DNA from 2 places in the Pseudoduganella sp. SL102 genome. Region 1 is predicted to be linked to the other one. Evidence: riboswitches for the same ligand, from Rfam matches in the RefSeq annotation. Region 1 holds a riboswitch; the other holds the start of a gene.
What was found. Region 1 has a riboswitch for thiamine pyrophosphate ahead of thiC (phosphomethylpyrimidine synthase ThiC). Riboswitches for the same ligand answer to the same signal wherever they lie in the genome.
Positions count from the first base shown of each region.

Region 2: it holds a riboswitch for thiamine pyrophosphate, as region 1 does, so the genes downstream of both, OU994_RS24000 (TonB-dependent siderophore receptor) here and thiC (phosphomethylpyrimidine synthase ThiC) in region 1, are expected to answer to the same signal.

Region 1 is NZ_CP115554.1:1,429,534-1,439,368, reverse strand. Features, by position in the region: gene OU994_RS06130 (S-(hydroxymethyl)glutathione dehydrogenase/class III alcohol dehydrogenase) at 1-365, opposite strand, end outside; gene OU994_RS06125 (response regulator) at 426-830, opposite strand; gene OU994_RS06120 (ANTAR domain-containing response regulator) at 1,040-1,669, opposite strand; gene thiE (thiamine phosphate synthase) at 1,812-2,426, opposite strand; gene OU994_RS06110 (hydroxymethylpyrimidine/phosphomethylpyrimidine kinase) at 2,459-3,262, opposite strand; gene OU994_RS06105 (thiazole synthase) at 3,299-4,090, opposite strand; gene thiS (sulfur carrier protein ThiS) at 4,107-4,307, opposite strand; gene thiC (phosphomethylpyrimidine synthase ThiC) at 4,448-6,328, opposite strand; TPP riboswitch at 6,393-6,499, opposite strand; gene OU994_RS06090 (hypothetical protein) at 6,597-7,277, shown strand; gene OU994_RS06085 (PAS domain-containing methyl-accepting chemotaxis protein) at 7,496-9,106, shown strand; gene OU994_RS06080 (valine--tRNA ligase) at 9,446-9,835, shown strand, end outside.
Region 2 is NZ_CP115554.1:5,680,957-5,690,791, forward strand. Features, by position in the region: gene OU994_RS23950 (hypothetical protein) at 1-136, opposite strand, end outside; gene ompR (two-component system response regulator OmpR) at 402-1,103, shown strand; gene OU994_RS23960 (ATP-binding protein) at 1,117-2,469, shown strand; gene OU994_RS23965 (VOC family protein) at 2,661-3,146, shown strand; gene OU994_RS23970 (YciI family protein) at 3,157-3,579, shown strand; gene OU994_RS23975 (YciI family protein) at 3,611-4,336, shown strand; gene OU994_RS23980 (RNA polymerase sigma factor) at 4,333-5,646, shown strand; gene OU994_RS23985 (GFA family protein) at 5,653-6,069, opposite strand; gene OU994_RS23990 (Imm26 family immunity protein) at 6,140-6,634, opposite strand; gene OU994_RS23995 (hypothetical protein) at 6,659-6,967, opposite strand; TPP riboswitch at 7,091-7,194, shown strand; gene OU994_RS24000 (TonB-dependent siderophore receptor) at 7,284-9,389, shown strand; gene OU994_RS24005 (ATP-binding protein) at 9,513-9,835, opposite strand, start outside.

The DNA of each region.
Region 1 (9,835 bases):
GTGGCGTCCGGCATCAGGCCGCGGCCCTGGGTGGAGCGGATGGCCTGGCACAGGTTGGTCTTCTGCGACAGGCAGAACTTGCACTGCCGGCATTCCGGGGTGTACAGCGGGATGACGTGGTCATCCTTCTTCAGGCTTTTCACGCCGGGCCCGACGTCGACGACGACGCCGGCGCCCTCATGGCCCAGGATGGCCGGGAATATGCCTTCCGGATCGGCACCGGACAGCGTGTAGTAATCGGTATGGCAAATGCCGGTGGCCTTGATCTCGACGAGGACTTCGCCTTCCTTCGGCCCGCCCAGTTCGACTTCCTCGATCGTCAGCGGGGCGCCCGCCTTCCATGCCACTGCTGCCCTGGTTTTCATCGTTCGTTCCTGTGATGTGGAAAAAACCCCAATCATAGCAAACGAACCATTGACGGGCGCTCAGCGTTGCACGGCGAGATCGAGGTGCAGCAGGCGGCAGACGGCTTGCCACAACTGGCGCGGCGAAGTCCATGGTTTCGGCAGGTAGGCATGGGCCTGGTGGTGCAGGCTGGGTTGCCGCGCCGAGTACAGCAGCACCGGGATATGGCAGCCGCGCGCGCGCACCGCATCGACAAGCACCTGGCCGTCGCCATCGGGCAAGTCGGCGTCGACGATGACCAGGTCGAATTGCTCGTTCTCGAGCCGGGCCGCGGCGCTGTCCATCGTTGCCGCGCGGCTGACGCGGATTTCCGGCACCAGCAGCGTGGCCAGGATCAGGGCGGTGGTGTCGTCGGCATCCACGTGCAGCACGTGGGGAGCGGGGGCGAGCGGCTTGCAGGCCTCGAGGGCATCGGTCATGTTCATCGGTGTGTTCTCCGCGGATGAGGAATGCAGGAACCTGGAGCCATGCGCCGCCGGAGCGGGGTCGGTTGGTATCCGGGCTGCTGGTCGGCGGAGTTGGGCCGATGAAATCGAGAACGGCGGCGGTGGCGAGGCGGCCGTGACAGGGATATGCACTGGCGTACCAGTGCACAAGACAGAGCTTAACGCAGGAAAGTGCGTTTTGGAAACAATTATTTCTTCAGTCGTGCATTGAAAGCCGCATGCAGGCTGTTCAACGTTTCCTCGGCGGCAAGCAACTGGTCCGCCACCTCGTTGACCTTACGCCGGCTGGAGCGGGCATGGTCGCGCAGCACTTCGAAGGCGGTATTGCGATCGGTCTGGAACTTGCACATCAACAGCCCCACGGCGAGGCTGGTTTCACGGCCCGCCGCCAGCGCGGCATTCAGGTTCAACTCGGTGCGGCGCAGCTGGCGGATCTCGTCCGCCCGCGCCAGCCCCGCTTCGAAGGCCGGCATCAGCTGCTTTTCATCGACCGGCTTGACGAGGAAGCCGACCGCGCCGTAGGCGGCGGCCTGCTTGCCGGCATCGGCATCGCCGCGACCGGACAGGAACATGAACGGTACCGATGTTTCACGGTTCAGCTGCTTGGCCAGTTCCAGGCCGGACATGCCGGGCATGTGGATATCGAGCAGCGCCATGTCCGGCTCGCGCTCGGCCACCAGGCGCAGCGCATGGTCGGCCGAATGGGCCTGCACGGTTTCATACCCGGCATTGCGCAGCACGACGCTGAGGAATTCGGCAAGGAGCTGGTCGTCGTCGACGATCAGGATCAGGCGTTTCGCGGCGGCTGGTGCAGGCATGTCAGGCAATCGGAGGAATGAACGTGGACCGATTATACGGGCGTTTATTTCATCGGCAAGGGTGATTCGCGGTTACACGAATCGTGCGATGGGCGGCTACCACACCGCCGCCTGGCGAGCCCCGATGGCCTCCGCCGGCCTGTCAGCGCCGCCCGAACAGTTGCCCGAACGCGACAGCCGCGGCCGCCACGTCCGGCGCGCCGTACACGCTGCTGATCGCCGCCACCATGTGGGCGCCGCGGGCCACCAGTGGCGCGGCGTTTTCCGGCGTCATGCCGCCGATGACCACGCAGGGCACGCGAACGGCGGCGCGCGCATCGTCGACGATCGAGGGCGGCGTCGTTACCGCGTAGCGCTTCACGCGCGACGGATAAAAGCCGCCGAACGCCACGTAGCTGGCGCCGGCCCGTTCCGCATCGACCGCGAGCTGCAGGTCGCCGTAGCAGGAGGCGCCGACGATCTTTCCGGGCCCGACGCTGTCGCGCGCCTGCGCCACCGAGATGTCGGTGCCGCCCACGTGCACGCCGTCGGCATCGAGCTCCAGGGCCAGTTCCACGTGGTCGTTGACGATGAACGGCACGCCGTGGCGGCGGCACAGCGCCAGCAGCGCGGTGGCCTGCCCGCGCCGCAGTTCCGGGCCGGCCGTCTTGTGCCGGTATTGCAGCAGCGCCACGCCGGCGCCCAGCGCCGCCTCGGTGCGGGCCAGCAGCGCGGCAGTGTCGTCCCAGTCGGGCGTGACGAGATAAAGTCCCTGCATGAAAGTTCTCCTGTAATGGGTCCTGGGGACACCTAGCGCAACGGTATGCGCTGGCCGGCGGCGATCGCATACGACGCCTCCAGCGTGCGGTGGGTATAGGCCTGGGCGCGGGCCAGTGCCTGCGCCACCGAGCAGCCCTGCGCCAGCAGCGCGGCCACGGCGGCGGCCAGCGTGCAGCCGCTGCCATGGAAGCCGCCGTCGAGCCGCGGCCAGTGCCAGTTCTGCTGCCTTGCCGGGCCCAGCCAGCGGTTGACGACGGTATCGCCGCCGCCATGGCCGCCCGTCACGAGCACGTGCTCGCAGCCGGCCTGCCGCAGGACCTGCGCATGCGCCAGCTCCGCCACGTCGCTCCCCGGCGGCGGAATATGCTGCTGGTGCGCCTTTGCCAGCGCGGCCGCCTCGGGGCCGTTCGGCGTGATCACGGTGGTCAGCGGCAGCAGCGGCGCCAGCGCGGCGATCGCGTTGCCCCGCCCCAGCCGGTCGCCATGGCCGCTGGCCAGTACCGGATCGAGCACCACCGGCAGTCCCGGGTGTTCTTCGCGCAAGCCGGCAATCACGCGGGCGATCGCCTGCGCATTCTCGGCGCTGCCGGGAATGCCGATCTTGACGGCCGCGATGGGAAAGGCGGCGGCCACCGCCAGCGCCTGGCGCATCACCACGTCGTGCTCGACCGGCAGCACTTCGTGGACCCGGTTGTTGTCCTGTACCGTCAGCGCCGTGATCACGGGCAGCGGATGGGCATCGAGCGCCGCCACGGCGCCGATGTCGGCCGCTATGCCGGCGCCGCCCGACGGATCGGCGCCGGCGAAGACCAGCACGCAGGGACGCTGGCTCATGGCCGCGCTTTCATGGCCGCTTTCATGGCCGCTCCATCACGCCAGCCGGCCAGCCATCGGCGAGGATGGCGACGCCGCGAACTTGCGCGGCATGCGGCCGGCCAGGTACGCGTCGCGCCCCGCCTCCACCGCCAGCCGCATGGCGCGCGCCATCCGCACCGGGTCGCGCGCCGCCGCGATGGCCGTGTTCATCAGCACGCCGTCGCAGCCCAGTTCCATCGCGATCGCCGCATCCGACGCGGTGCCCACGCCGGCATCGACCAGCACCGGCACGCTGGCCTGCTCGATGATCAGCGACAGGTTCCAGGGATTGAGGATGCCCATGCCGGAGCCGATCAGCGATGCCAGCGGCATCACGGCCACGCAGCCGATGTCTTCCAGCATGCGCGCCTGGATCGGATCGTCGCTGCAGTAGACCATCACGTCGAAGCCGTCCTTCACGAGCTCCCGGGCCGCTACCAGCGTCTCGGGCATGTTGGGGAACAGCGTTCTTTCGTCGCCCAGCACCTCGAGCTTGACGAGCTTGTGGCCATCGAGCAGCTCGCGCGCCAGTTGCAGCGTGTAGACGGCATCCTTGGCCGTGTAGCAGCCGGCCGTGTTGGGCAGGATGGTGAATTCCGAAGGCGGTACCACGTCCAGCAGGTTCGGCGCGTGCGGATCCTGGCCGATGTTGACGCGGCGGATCGCCACGGTGATGATTTCCGCGCCCGCCGCCAGGGTGGCGGCACGGGTCTGGTCGAGGTCGCGGTACTTGCCGCTGCCTACCAGCAGCCGCGAGCGGTATTGCCTGCCGGCGATGGTCAGCAGGTCTTCATCGTTCGTTTGCATTGTCTGTCTCCTTTGTTCATCCACCGCCGATGGCGCGGACGATATCCACACGGTCTTGCGCGCGCAGCGCCACCTCGGCCCAGCGCTGCCGCGGCACGACACTGCGGTTGACCGCCAGCGCCAGCGCCTGCCCTTCCAGCTCCAGCGCCGCCACCAGCTCCGCCAGCGTCTGCCCCGGCGGCAAGGCACGGGGCGCGCCGTTCAATACGATTTCCATAGTTCACCCCAACTGTTGTAAAAACCTTGGGGACTGTCCCCCTGGGAGGGACTGTCCCTGTTGCTGGTTTGAGTGTTGTAAAAAACCTGGGGACTGTCCCCCCTGAGGGGACTGTCCCTGTTGTTGGTTTGCGACGCTGTTCAGGCCTTCTGGTACAGCTGGCTGCCCGTCTTCACGAACTCGATGGCTTTTTCCTGCATGCCGCTGGCGGCGTATTCGCGCACTTCCTGGGTGATCTTCATCGAGCAGAAGTGCGGGCCGCACATCGAGCAGAAGTGCGCCACCTTCGACGATTCCTTGGGCAGCGTTTCGTCGTGGAACGAGCGGGCGCGGTCCGGGTCGAGGCCCAGGTTGAACTGGTCCTCCCAGCGGAATTCAAAGCGCGCCTTCGACAGCGCGTTGTCGCGGATCTGCGCGCCCGGGTGGCCCTTGGCCAGGTCGGCGGCATGGGCGGCGATCTTGTAGGTGATCATGCCTTCCTTGACGTCGTCCTTGTTCGGCAAGCCCAGGTGTTCCTTCGGCGTCACGTAGCACAGCATCGCGGTGCCGTACCAGCCGATCTGCGCGGCGCCGATGCCGGAGGTGATGTGGTCGTAGCCCGGGGCGATGTCGGTGGTGAGCGGGCCGAGCGTGTAGAACGGCGCCTCGCCGCATTGCTCCAGCTGCAGGTCCATGTTTTCCTTGATCAGCTGCATCGGCACGTGGCCGGGGCCTTCGATCATCACCTGCACGTCGTGCTTCCAGGCGATCTGCGTGAGTTCGCCCAGCGTCCGGAGTTCGCCCAGCTGGGCCTCGTCGTTGGCGTCGTAGATCGAGCCGGGGCGCAGGCCGTCGCCCAGGCTGAACGACACGTCGTACGCCTTCATGATCTGGCAGATGTCTTCGAAGTGCGTGTACAGGAAGTTTTCCTTGTGGTGCGCCAGGCACCATTTGGCCATGATCGAACCGCCGCGCGAGACGATGCCGGTGAGCCGGTTCGCCGTCAGCGGCACATAGCGCAGCAGCACGCCGGCGTGGATCGTGAAGTAGTCGACGCCCTGCTCGGCCTGCTCGATCAGCGTGTCGCGGAAGATTTCCCACGTCAGGTCCTCGGCCTTGCCGTTGACCTTTTCCAGCGCCTGGTAGATCGGCACCGTGCCGATCGGCACCGGGCTGTTGCGCACGATCCATTCGCGCGTTTCATGGATATGCTTGCCGGTGGACAGGTCCATCACCGTGTCGCCGCCCCAGCGGATCGCCCACGTCATCTTTTCCACTTCCTCGCCGATCGACGACGTGACGGCGGAGTTGCCGATGTTGGCATTGACCTTCACGAGGAAATTGCGGCCGATGATCATCGGCTCCAGTTCCGGGTGGTTGATGTTGGCGGGGATGATCGCGCGGCCGCGGGCGATTTCCTCGCGCACGAATTCGGCCGTGATTTCCTGCGGGATGGCGGCGCCGAACGACTCGCCGCGGTGCTGCCGGCCCAGCAGTTCCGCCATCCTCGTGCCCAGCGGCCCGGCTTCCCGCATCGCCGCGAGGTATTCGCGCCGGCGCATGTTTTCGCGGATCGCTACGTATTCCATCTCGGGCGTGACGATGCCGCGCCGCGCGTAGTGCATCTGCGTCACGCAGGCGCCGGCTTTGGCGCAGCGCGGCAGGCGGTGCAGGTTGAAGCGCAGCGCTTCCAGCGACGCATCGGCCAGGCGGGCCTTGCCGTAGTCCGAGGTCGGGCCGGCCAGTTCCTCGGTATCGCCGCGGGCGGCGATCCAGTCCGCGCGCACCGGCGCCAGGCCGGCACGGATGTCGATCGAGACGTCCGGATCCGTGTACGGGCCGGAGGTGTCGTACACCGTCACGGGCGGATTGACTTCATGGCCGAACGAGGCGGACGTGTCGGCCTGGCTGATTTCGCGCATCGGCACGCGGATGTCCGGCCGGCTGCCGGTCACGTAGATCTTGCGGGAATTGGGCAGCGGCGCGATGGCGGCGCTGTCGACTTCGGCCGTACTGGCCAGAAACTTCTGGTGGGCGTTCAAACAATGGCTCCTTTGGGCAGGAGCCAGCAAAGGAGATGAGGACGAGCGCACCCGGGCGGCTGGGTACAGGATCCTTAAGCTTCCCTTCGCTGGCATTATCCAGATCAGGTTCGGAGGGTATTTCTCACCCGTGCACGGCTGTAACCGCGCGCAGGACCCCTAGCGTTTTGCCGCCTTCGATGAAGGCAGCGCCGCCATTATAGACACGAACCGTGCCTTTACTGCAAGCACCAGCGCCTATAATCGGTATCTCGACGAAAGGATAACGATGCACAAGTGGGTAGCCGCCGCGCTGGCGGCATCGATCACCGTGGGACTGGCGCCGGCATTCGCGGCACCGGACGATGCCTCATCGCGCACGGCCACGCCAGCCGAACAGGAGTCGTTCTTCGACTGGTACGGCGCGCGCCACGCCGGCCGCGGCCTGCTGCGCCCGCAATTCAACGTGATCCGCGAAGAAGGAAAACGCGGCAAGCGGGGCAAGCGCCGTGTCACCGCCATCGTCGACGGCCCGGCGCAGCGCGCCGTACTGCCGCTGTGCCGCCAGCCGCGCGCCGTGTACGAATACGATCCGCGTGCCAGCAAGGAAACGCGCTGGAGCGAATCGGGCCCGCCGCAGACGCTGGTCTGGATCCACCACGCCCCGCAGTGCGGCGCCCAGCCCGATACGCCGGTGCGGCTGTTCCAGCCGCTGGCGGAGATGGATATCCTGATGCTGCTCCAGCAATATCCATCCATCCTGGGCAGCGCCCGCCTGCTCATGGCGGGCAACACGTCCTGCGCGCCATCGCGTTCGCGCGGCTACCGGCTCACTGGCCTCGACCGTGGCAAGGATGGCTTGCCCGTGCTGGTGTTCGCCAGCGACATCGCCGGCGAAGCGCGCGTCTCGGTGCGCCGCACGCGCAACGAGCTGCTGCCGTGGAGCGTGGCCTGTTCCGGCGCGCGCTGACGGCACGGGCACATTCCAGACCACCAGGAGTGTTGCTCATAGGATACATTTCCCTGTTCTTCGCCATCCTTCTCTGCTAAGCTTGCATCCGACTTCCGACGGCCCCACCCCAGCCGTTACCGATGCCCACGGCATCGCCGACCCGTCTCCCAGCCAGTGCGACGCATCCGGATGCCCGGCATCCATTGTCAGAAGATCCAACAAGAAAGCGAGCGAACATGCGGACCAACCTGCCCGTTACCGGCCATGAAGTCCTTCTCGAGGAAGGCAAGACCATCGTTTCCACGACGGACCTGCAAGGCAACATCACCTACGCGAACCCGTACTTCATCAGTATTTCCGGTTTCACCGAGGCAGAGCTGATCGGCGCCCCGCAAAACATCCTGCGCCACCCGGACATGCCGGCGGAGGCGTTCGCCGACATGTGGCGTGCGATCCGCCGCGGCCACCCGTGGACCGGCATGGTCAAGAACCGCTGCAAGAACGGCGACTTCTACTGGGTGCTGGCCAACGTCACGCCGGTGGTCGAGAACGGCAAGCCGGTCGGCTACATGTCGGTGCGCACGCGGCCCAGCCGCGACATGGTCGCCGAGGCAGGCAAGGCCTATGCGGCCTTCAAGGATGGCAAGGCGCAGGGCCTGCGCATCAGCCGCGGCAAGGTGGTGGCGGACGGCCTGCTGCAGCGCCTGGGTGCGCGCCTGCGCCTGTCGCTGCCGGCCCGGCTGGCGATGGCCGGCGTGCTGCCGGCGATGGTGCTGGCGGCCTGCGCGGCAAGTCTCTTTGGCAACGGCGGCAACGGCAGCAATGCGCTGGCCACGATCGCCTCCCTGGCGGCAGTGGCTTCGCTGTACCTGGCCTGGACGCTGCACGGCGCGATCACCGCGCCGCTGCGCACGGCCACCCGCCTGGCGCAGCAGATGGCCGGCGGCGACCTGACCGCCAGCTTCGACGCGGCACGCGACGACGAAGCGGGCGAACTGCTGGCCGCGCTGCGCCAGATGAGCATCAACCTGCGCAGCATCATCGGCGACGTGCGCAGCAACTTCGAGCAGATCGAACAGGCCACCAGCGAAATCGCCACCGGCAACATGGACCTGTCGGGCCGCACCGAATCGCAGGCATCGAGCCTGCAGGAGACGGCGGCCAGCATGGAACAGCTCAATTCCACCGTGCGGCAAAGCGCCACCAACGTGGCCGATGCCGACCGGCTCGCCGAGCGCGCCTCGGAAATGGCCGGCCAGGGGGGCGACGTGGTATCGCAGGTGGTCGCCACGATGGAAGGCATCAGCGCCTCGTCGCACCGGGTGCTCGACATCATCGGCATCATCGACGGGATCGCCTTCCAGACCAATATCCTGGCCCTGAACGCGGCCGTCGAAGCGGCCCGCGCGGGCGAACAGGGCCGCGGCTTCGCGGTGGTGGCATCCGAAGTGCGCGCGCTGGCCCAGCGTTCCGCCGCCGCCGCCAGGGAAATCAAGACGCTGATCGACCAGTCGATCGACAAGGTGGATGCCGGCACGCAGCTGACCGGCAGCGCCGGCACCATCATGGCCGAGGTGATCGCCTCCGTGGCGCAGGTGAAGCAGGTAATGAACGAGATCTCCAACACGGCGACCGAACAGAGCCTCGGCATCGGCCAGGTCAACGAAGCGGTGGCGTCGATCGACGACATCACGCAGCAAAATGCCGCGCTGGTCGAACAGGCCGCGGCGGCGGCCGGTGAACTGGTCGAGCAGACGCGCTGCGTGGCGCAGGCGATCGCCGTGTTCAAGGTGCAGGCCGGCGCCGCCGCCGGCACGCGGCGCAATCTCCAGCGCCTGCCTTCCTGATCAGCCGGGCGGCACGCCGGCGCACACCGGCTTGAGCGCGCCGGCAAGCGCCGCCACGATGCCGTCCATCGCGGCGTTCAGCACCGCCACATGGTTTGCCGCGCCGCCCCGCGCCAACCTGACTCATATGGCCGCGCAGTGACGCGGCAACCCGCCCCCGAACAAAAACGCATTCCCGCAACATTGCAGTGACTCCCGGGATTGGGATCGGCGATGCTGCATGGATTGCCAGGACCCGGCTTCATCCCTCCCCTCATCCCTCCCCTCATCCATCCCGCATCCCTACCCGCATCCCTCCCTTATAATGGTCGTTTTCGCCAAAATCACATATCCCGGATCATGGAATTAGCCAAGTCTTTCGAGCCTGCCGACATTGAACAGTTCTGGCGCAGCGAATGGGAGAAGCGCGGTTACTACGCCGCTTCGATGGATCTCTCGCAGCCCTCCTTCAGCATCCAGCTGCCACCGCCGAACGTGACGGGCACGCTGCACATGGGCCATGCGTTCAACCAGACGATCATGGATGGCCTGACCCGCTACCACCGCATGCTGGGCCATAACACGGCCTGGATCCCGGGTACCGACCACGCCGGCATCGCCACGCAGATCGTGGTGGAGCGCCAGCTCGACGCGCAGAAGATTTCGCGCCATGACCTGGGCCGCGAAAAGTTCGTGGAAAAGGTCTGGGAGTGGAAAGAAAAATCCGGCTCGACGATCACCGGCCAGATG
Region 2 (9,835 bases), 3.2 Mb from region 1:
GGCGTGGCGGTCCGTCGTTCGGACCGGCATGGACAATGGATGGCAACACGCCACAGACCGCGAACACGAGGGACGCGATCGCGGCGCGCGCGCACTGCGCGCTTGCCCTGCTCCGATCGTGTGCCTGCTTGCTCATGCGAATATCCTCGTTCGTGTCTGGTAACCTGTACCCGATGGACGAAGTGTATGCCCCTTTACCCCCAGGCATAAGGGTGATTGGGTAAAGTTTGTAACACTTTGTAATGGGTACTGCCGTGCGCGCCGCCCAGCGCGTTAAGACGTTACCATAGCGACATGCTTCTGACAATTCCGACAGCAATATGACCACATCGAACGACACCGGCAACAACGGCACCCCCTCCTCCACCAGCGCTTCCCATGGCGGCCACCAGGCCAAGATCATGGTCGTGGACGACGACGTCCGCCTGCGCGACCTGCTGCGCCGCTACCTGACCGAACAGGGTTTCAATGTGTTTACCGCGGAGAACGCCACCGCGATGAACAAGCTGTGGCTGCGCGAGCGCTACGACCTGCTGGTACTGGACCTGATGCTGCCGGGCGAGGATGGCCTGTCGATCTGCCGCCGCCTGCGCGGCGCCGGCGACCAGACGCCGATCATCATGCTGACCGCCAAGGGCGAGGACGTGGACCGTATCGTCGGCCTGGAAATGGGCGCCGACGACTACCTGCCGAAGCCCTTCAACCCGCGCGAACTGGTGGCCCGTATCGGCGCGGTGCTGCGCCGCAAGGCCCCCGACGAAATCCCCGGCGCGCCATCGGAAACCCCGCAGACTTTCGAGTTCGGCCAGTTCGTGCTGGACCTGGGCACCCGCACGCTGAAGAAGAATGGCGAAACGGTGCCGCTGACCACCGGCGAATTCTCGGTCCTGAAAGTATTTGCCCGCCATGCGCGCCAGCCGCTGTCGCGCGAGAAACTGATGGAACTGGCGCGCGGCCGCGAATACGAAGTCTTCGACCGTTCGCTGGACGTGCAGATCTCGCGCCTGCGCAAGCTGATCGAGCCGGACCCTTCCAGCCCGCTGTACATCCAGACCGTGTGGGGCCTGGGCTACGTGTTCATCCCGGAGGGACAGCCGCGCTGATGCGTGCCGTTCGATGAAGTTCCGACCCTTAAGTCTGGCCCGCCTGAAGAGCGGGCTGTTCTGGCGTACCTTCCTGCTGCTCGGCGTGCTGACGACGCTGTCGATGGCGTCGTGGACCGGCATGATCAGCTGGGTCCAGCGCGGGCCGCAGGCGCAGCAGCTGGCCGCCCAGGTGATCTCGGTGGTCACCATCACACGCGCCGCGCTCACCCACTCCGCCCCCGAATTGCGCACCGAGCTGCTGTTCGAACTCGTGTCGAACGAAGGCATCCGCGTCTTCCTGCTGGAAGAGAACGACGAAGTCGACCCACCGCCGGACATCGCGCTGATGCCGGACATCGAACGGCTCGTCAAGGCCAAGCTGGGCAAGAGCACCCGCTTCTCGGCGCGCGTGAACGGCATGCGCGGCTTCTGGGTCAGTTTCAATATCGGCGAAGACGCCTACTGGCTGATGCTCGAGCGCGAGCGCATTCCCTGGCTGACGGGGATCCAGTGGCTCGGCTGGGCGGCTGTCGTCTCGCTCGTGTCGCTGCTGGGCGCGGCCGCCATTTCCAGCCTCGTCAACGCGCCGCTGCGCCGGCTCACGGCGGCGTTCCGCGCCATCGCGCAGGGCCGCCATCCGGAGCCGCTGCCGGAAAAGGGGCCGCAGGAAATCCGGCAGGCCAACCGCAGCTTCAACCAGATGGTGGACGACCTGCAGCAGGTGGAATCGGACCGCGCCGTGATCCTGGCCGGCATCTCGCACGACCTGCGCACGCCGCTCACGCGCATGCAGCTGGAAGTGGAGATGGCGGACCTGGCGCCGGATGCCCGCGATGGCATGAAGTCCGACCTGGCGCAGATGGACGCGATCATCGCCCAGTTCCTCGATTACGCGAAACCGACCGAATCGTCCACCTTCGTGCCGATCGACGTGACGGCCATGCTGGAGGAAGTGGCGCATGAAGTCTCCCGCCTGCCGGACGTGAAGGTCACCACCGACATCTCGTGCGCCGCCCAGATCAGGGGCAACAGCACCGACCTGAAGCGGGTGTTTCATAACCTGATCGAGAATGCCCGTCGCTACGGCAAGACGCCCGGCACCGACCTTGCCGAGATCGATATCCGCTGCACCATCAAGGGCATGCACACGGCCCGGCGGGTGGTGATCGACGTGCAGGACCATGGCGTGGGCGTGCCGGAAGAGCGGATGGCCGAGTTGCTGAAACCGTTCACCCGGCTCGACGAAGCGCGCAGCCAGGCCAACGGCGCCGGTCTCGGCCTGGCCATCGTCGAGCGCGTGCTGCAACGGCATGGCGCGGAACTACAGCTGAGCAATCGGGACGGCGGCGGCCTGTCGATCCAGATCAGCATGGAAGCGGCCTAGGCGCCTGCGCGCAGGCTACTGACAGCACCTGTCAGTGGCCTGCGCCATCATGGCGGCCGCACGTGCCCACGCGCGGCCGGCCGGCGCCACGAAAAAAAAATTCAGCAGCTTGTCGATCTGGCGTTTCGCCGTCCGTCGTGGGAGTATGGGAACGCGGTTCGTGTTCCTTAACCACCATCGAGGAGATAGCCATGAACGAAGCTCAGAAAATCCCGGCCGACATGCCCAGCGTGACGCCGCACCTGGTCTGCCGCGGCGCGGCCGACGCGATCGAGTTCTACAAGAAAGCCTTCGGCGCCATCGAACTGGTGCGCATGCCGGTGCCCGATGGCGGCGGCAAGTTGATGCATGCAATGATCCGGATCGGCGATTCGCCGGTGATGCTGGTCGACGAATTTCCCGACTGGAACAGCATTGGCCCGCAGGACTTGCCCAACTCCCCCGTCACGCTGCATTACAACGTCGCCGATGTCGATGCCGCGTTCCGGCGCGCGGTCGAAGCAGGCGGCAAGGCCGTGATGGAACCGCAGGACATGTTCTGGGGCGACCGCTACGGCGTGCTGCGCGACCCGTTCGGCCATAACTGGTCGCTGGCCACGCATATCCGCGACGTCAGTCCCGAAGAGGCGCTGGAAGCGTCGAAGACGGCCATGCCCTGCCCCGAAGTCGCCCAGTAAGGAGAGCGCCATGCGATTCATGATCATCGTGAAAGCGTCCGCCGCCAGCGAAGCGGGCAAGATGCCCTCCACCGAACTGCTCGAAGCGATGGGCAAATACAACGAGGAGCTCGTCAATGCCGGTGTGATGCTGGCCGGCGAGGGCCTGCATCCCAGCTCGAAGGGCGTGCGCATCCGCTACCACGGCAAGGAGCGCACCGTCATCGACGGCCCCTTCGCCGAAACCAAGGAGCTGGTTGCGGGATTCTGGCTGATTCAGGTAAAGTCGCGCGAAGAGGCGATCGAATGGCTCAAGCGTGCGCCGATGGAAGACGGCGATGAAGTCGAGATCCGCCAGGTCTTCGAGGCGGAGGATTTCGGCGCCGAATTCACGCCGGAACTGCGCGAACAGGAGGACCGGCTGCGCGAGCGCCTGGCGGCCGATCCGGCCTGATTTTTCCTTCACCGACGTAGAGGAGAATGGGATGCATTTCATGGTGATACGGCGCGCCGACGCCGCTTCGGAAAGCGCTGATTTTCCAGCCGCGCCGCTGGCCGCCAACCTGGCAGGCGCGGTGCCGGGCGCCCGCTGGCTGCATCCCGGTGGCGAGGCAGCGCGCCTGCATCGCCGTGCCGGCGCCTGGACGATCGAACACGGTCCATTCCCCGCCGGCGAACTGGCGGCCGGCTTCGCCATCATCGACGTGCCATCGAAGGAAGCGGCGATCGCGTGGGCCCTGCAATGGCCCACCGCCGATGCCGAGGGCGGCGCGGTGCTGGAAGTGCGTGAAACCGGCTGTTCCGGCGGCTGCGCCGGCATCGACACGCAATCGCCGCCCCAATTGACGCCATACGCGGTACTGCTGCGCTCCAGCCCCGGCCTGGAAGCGGACGACATGCCGCCGCCTGAAGTCATCGCCCGCATGAATGCGCGCAATGCGCACGATGCCGAGGCCGGCGTGCTGCTGGCGGGCGACGGCCTGAAACCCACGGCGAAAGGCGCGCGCGTCAAGTTCAAGGGCGGCCGGCCGACGGTCGTCGACGGTCCGTTCACCGAGATCAAGGAACTCATCGCCGGCTTCTGGCTGATCCAGGCCGCCAGCCGCGCCGAAGCCATCGCATGGGTGGAAAGCTATCCCTTCCCCTGGCCCGAGGTGAGCCTGGAATTGCGCGCGGTGGCCGCTCCGCCTCCCGGGCCGGCCGCGCATTGAACGAGCGGGTCCATCGCACCGTCGAGGCGGTGTGGCGCATCGAATCGGCGAAGATCATCGCCGCGCTGGCGCGCCTGCTGCGCGACGTCGGCCTGGCCGAGGAAATGGCGCAGGAGGCGCTGGTCGCCGCCCTGGAAACCTGGCCGGCCAGCTTTCCCGACACGGGCACGCCGGACAATCCGGCGGCATGGCTGATGGCCACCGCGAAAAACCGCGCGCTCGATCACCTGCGCCACCGCAAGCTGGCGCAGGACCGCGAACCGCAGCTCACCTATGAAATCGAAAGCCTGCTCGAGGATGCCGCGCACAACCAGGAGCAGGCGCTGGACCGGGCGCTGGACGACCGCATCGGCGACGACCTGCTGCGCCTCGTCTTCATCGCCTGCCACCCGGTGCTGCCGACCGAAGGCCGGGTGGCGCTCACCTTGCGGCTGCTGGGCGGCCTGACGACGGATGAAATCGCGCGCGCCTTCCTGGTGCCCGAGCCCACGGTGGCGCAGCGCATCGTGCGGGCCAAGCGCACGCTGGCGGAAGCACGCGTGCCGTTCGAGGTGCCCGTGGGGCAGGAACTGGTCCAGCGGCTGTCTTCCGTCCTGCAAGTGATCTACCTGATCTACAACGAAGGCTATTCGGCCAGCGCCGGCACCGACTGGATGCGGCCCGCGCTGTGCGACGAGGCGCTGCGCCTGGGCCGCATCCTGGCTGGCCTGGCGCCCCACGAACCGGAAGTGCATGGCCTGGTGGCGCTGATGGAAATCCAGTCGTCGCGCGCCCGCGCCCGCCTGGCGCCGGATGGCTCGCCGGTGCTGTTGCTCGACCAGGACCGCGCGCGCTGGGACCAGTTGCTGATCCGCCGCGGCCTCGCCGCCCTGGAGCGTGCCAGCCAGCCCGGTAAAAGCCTGGGACCGTACGGGCTGCAGGCCGCGATCGCCGCCTGCCATGCGCGTGCCCGCAAGGCGGCCGACACGGACTGGGAACGCATCGCCGCGCTGTATGACGGCCTGGCCCAGCTGGCGCCGTCGCCGGTGGTGGAGCTGAACCGGGCGGTAGCGGTGGCGATGGCCTTCGGCCCCGCCGCCGGCCTCGAAGTAGCCGACACGCTGGTCGACGAACCGGCGCTGCGCAACTACCACTTGCTGCCCAGCGTGCGCGGCGACTTCCTGTTCAAGCTGGGCCGGCTGGACGAGGCGCGCGCCGAATTCCTGCGCGCCGCCGAACTGACGCAGAACGAACGCGAACGCACGCTGCTGGTGTCGCGCGCGGCGGCTTGTCCGGTGCTGGCGGCGAACGCCGGTCGGGACGCTGGATGAGCGCCCTTACGATGGGATGTCGCGCACGCTTTCGCCGCGCGTGCGCAGGTAGCGTGGCAGGGTATCGGCCAGCTGCAGCCAGCGCAGGTGGCTCTGCATATAGGTATGGTCACCGGGCGGCACCAGCTCCGGGTCGTCCAGGCTGGCCGTGGTGACATCGAGTTCGCCCGGGCAGCGCGCATCCTCGAAGGTGACCTGGGTGCCGCAACCGGCACAGAAGCCCCGCTGCACGCCGGCGCTCGACGCATAGTAAGCCAGGCTGCCGGCCGTGAAATGCAGGCCGGCGCGGGGCACTGAAAACCATGCCACGCACGGCGCGCCGCTGGCGCGGCGGCACATGGTGCAGTGGCACAGCGTGCTGTTGAACGGTTCGGCCGTGACCAGGTAGCGCACGGCACCGCAGAAGCAGCCTCCCTGGTGCATCGCCCTCTCCTTCCAGGCCGTGTTCCAGCCTCTTGTTCCAGCCCTGTTCCAGCCCTGTCCTGAAGCTGTCCTAGCCCTGTACTGGCCCTGTTCCGGCGCTGTCCTGGTCCTGTTCGAGCAGCTTGGTCAACAGCAGCTCGGTGGAGCCGTAGCCGTACAGCGAATCGCTTTCCAGGCCCGCCGTTTCATACGGCACCGATACTTCGCGCTCCGGCTTGGCGGGATCGTCCGCATAGGTGGCCTGCCAGGCGCGCTTCAGCGCGTCCGAACGGCGGATGAACACCGGCACCGGCCAGTCGTTGCGTTCGAAATGCCCGGCTTCGCCCAGCACCGGCCAGCGGCCGTTGGCCAGCGCCATGTCGCCGGTGCGGATCGCCTTGACGGCGTCGCCCGCCTTCAGGCCCTGCACATCGGCCAGCGTGGGCATGGTGGCCCGTTTCGGTCCGAACAGATAGGCCAGCATGATCTTCCCCTGGGGCGACATGCGGGCAACGAGCCCGGCCGCGTAGCCGCCGTTAATCAGCGGAACGGCAAACCAGCTTCCTTCGTGGTACGGCTGCTTCATTCGATTCTCATTATGTGGACTGCCTTACATGTTCTCGTCGTAGCGGTATTGGGCCGCGATCGGGCCGGCCTTGAACAGCGCATCGCGCAATTCCTTGTCCAGCTTCGGGTCGCGCCGGCGCGCCCACTCGATCAGCATGGCCACGTGCTTGCGGGCACTGTCGCGCTGGCTGGCCAGCACGAGCTTCAGTTCCGGGTCGGTGCAGGCCGCGCAACGCTGGTTCGCCATGTCCAGCGCGCCCAGCCGGTCGATCAGCGACGTCAGCGCGCGATGCATGTCGAGCACCTGGGCATCCAGGCTCTCGCGGTTTTCAACGACATGTTCCTGCGTCATGGCGCCCTCCTGTCGGCGTGGCATGGAAAACCGGTATTGTCGGTCGGAGTCCATGTTTCCACAAGTATAACAATGGCGCCGGACGGATGGCGCACGACATTGCATTCAAATGTGATAAGCTTCCGCCTTCGCTAGGGGTCCTGGGCATGCTTGCATGATCCGGGTGAGAGATACCCTTCGTACCTGATCTGGATAATGCCAGCGAAGGAAAGCGCAGTACGGTGCTCGTCACTCTCCCCCTCGGAGCCGGTCGCAGCACTTCCCGGGTGTGCTCCTCGCTGGTTCGATAACGAACGAGAACGACAACAGCACCTCGATGAACAAGACCACTTTCGCCGTATCCGCCGCCGCGCTGGCCATCGCGCAGGCTTTCCCCGCACTTGCCCAGCAGGGCACGACCGGCACCAGCGAACCCGCGATGACGGAAATCGTCATCACCGCGGTGCGCGGGACCGCGGAAAGCGCTTCCGTCGCCGGCTTCTCGGAACGGCCCCTGCTGCTGACGCCCGCCTCCGTCAGCGTGATCACGCGCGAGCAGATGCAGGCGCTGAACATCCGCTCCACCACGGACGCGGCGCGCTACGATGCCAGCATCAGCGACGCCTACAACGCGGTCGGCTACGCCGAACAGTTCTCGATCCGCGGCTTCAAGCTGGACAATGCGAACAGCTACCGCAAGGATGGCCTGGCGATTTCGGCGGATACCCAGATCCCGCTGGAAAACAAGGAGCGCTTCGAAGTGCAGAAGGGCCTGGCCGGCATCACGGCAGGCATCGCGGCACCGGGTGGCGTGGTGAACTACGTGACGAAACGCCCCACCAGCACCACGCTGCGCTCGGTGCTGTTCGAAGTGAGCGAACGGGGCAGCCTGCTGGGCACCGTCGACCTGGGCGGCCGCTTCGAGGACCGCCGCTTCGGCTACCGCATCAACCTGGCCGGCGAACGGCTGCGCTCCTACGTGGATGGCGCGGATGGCCGGCGCAGCTTCGTTTCCGGCGCATTCGACTGGCAGATTTCCCCGCAGGCCCTGCTGCAGGTCGATGCCGACTACCAGAAGAAATCGCAGGTGTCGGCGCCCGGCTTCCAGCTGATCGATAACGTCTCGCTGCCGGCGGTGGATCCCGCCACGCTGCTGAACGACCAGCCATGGAGCTACCCGGTGGCCACCGAAAGCATGAACTTCGGCGCGCGCTTCCAGTACCAGCTGGCGCCGGACTGGAAGCTGGAAGTGAAGGCGAACCGCCACGTGTTCAAGCGCGACGACTACACCGCCTTCCCGTACGGCTGCTCGGCCCAGGAACTGTACCCGGGCTTCTGCGGCAATGGCGACTACGATGTGTACGACTACCGCAGCCTGGGCGAACAGAAGAAGCCGCTGGCCGCGCAGGCCATGCTGCAGGGCCGCTTCGCCACCGGCACGCTGTCGCACGAGCTGTCCACCGGCTTCGCCTACTACGGCAACAAGGAAAGCTGGGGCGAGGATGTCTACGAGTATGCCGGCACCAGCAACATCTACCATCCGGTGGTGGTGCCGCCGCGCAGCGACCTGTCGACCGGCCCCGCATCCGTGCAGCGCAAGGACAACGAACGCGCCCTGTTCGTGCAGGACATCGTGAACCTCACCGGCGAACTGGCGCTCCATGCCGGCGCGCGCTACGTGAAACTGAAGCGCGACGAAGCCGGCGTGGCACCGAGCAGCGCCAACTTCTGGCTGCCGAACGTGTCGCTGGTGTACAGCCCGCGCAGCGACGTGGCGCTGTATGCCAGCTACGCGCGCGGCCTGCAGCACGGCGGCATCGCGCCGCTACAGACTGTCAACGAAAACCGCGCGCTGGCGCCGTCGACGTCGAAGCAGGTGGAGATCGGCGCCAAGGCGCTGTTCGGCGGCATCAGCTATGCCGCCGCGCTGTTCCAGATCGAGAAAGGCCTGGAATACATCGATGCCACCAACACCTTCGTGCGCAATGGCGAGGCGCAGCACCGCGGCGTCGAGTTCTCGGCACAGGGCAAGGCCACGCGCGAGCTGACGGTCGGCGCCTCGCTGGCCGCCTTGAGCACGAAACAGGGCGGCACCGGCCAGGCCATCTACGACGGCAAGCGCGTGACGAACGTGCCGGCCATCCGCTCCACCGTCTTCGCCGAGTACGCCCTGTCGCCGGCATTCAAGGTGAACGGCGACTGGCAGTTCGCCGGCAAGAAGGCGTTCGACGAAGAGAACCGGGTATTCGTGCCGAAGTACCACCTGCTGAACCTGGGCACTTCCTACGTGACGCGCGTGAACGGCATGCCGCTGATGCTGCGCGCGCAGGTGCGCAACGCGCTCGACAAATTCTACTGGCGCGACGTGACGCCGGACCTGGGCGGCTACCTGATACCCGGCCTGGGCCGCACGTTCCGGGTATCGGCGCAGCTGGACTTCTGACGGCTCCCCCGTCTGAGCTCGTGTCAGCGTGGCATTGCAGGGCCTTCAAGGAGCACCGCTCCTTGCCTGCCATGCGGTGACGCCTTGCAAGGCGTCACTCCTTCCAGGCACCATGACACGGGCTCAGGCGCTGCCAAGCACCTCTTCCACCTGCCGCAGCCGCTGCGCCAGCGGTCCGCTGATGCGCACGTGGGCGATCGCGCGGGCGGCCAGTTCCTCCGACAGGATCGCGTTCACGGCCGCACTCTGGTCTTCCGGCTCGCGCTGCAGGCCGTCCGGCTTCCACGGCATGTCCGGCGCGCAGACGAACGTGACGTCGTAGCCGCGCGCGGCCACCAGCGCCGCCAGGCGCGGGTCGATGCGGCCGAAGTAGTGGCGGCTGTACACGGCCGTCATCAGCGGCGTGGTGTCGCAGAACAGGAAGCGGCTGGCCCGCGCCATGGCGA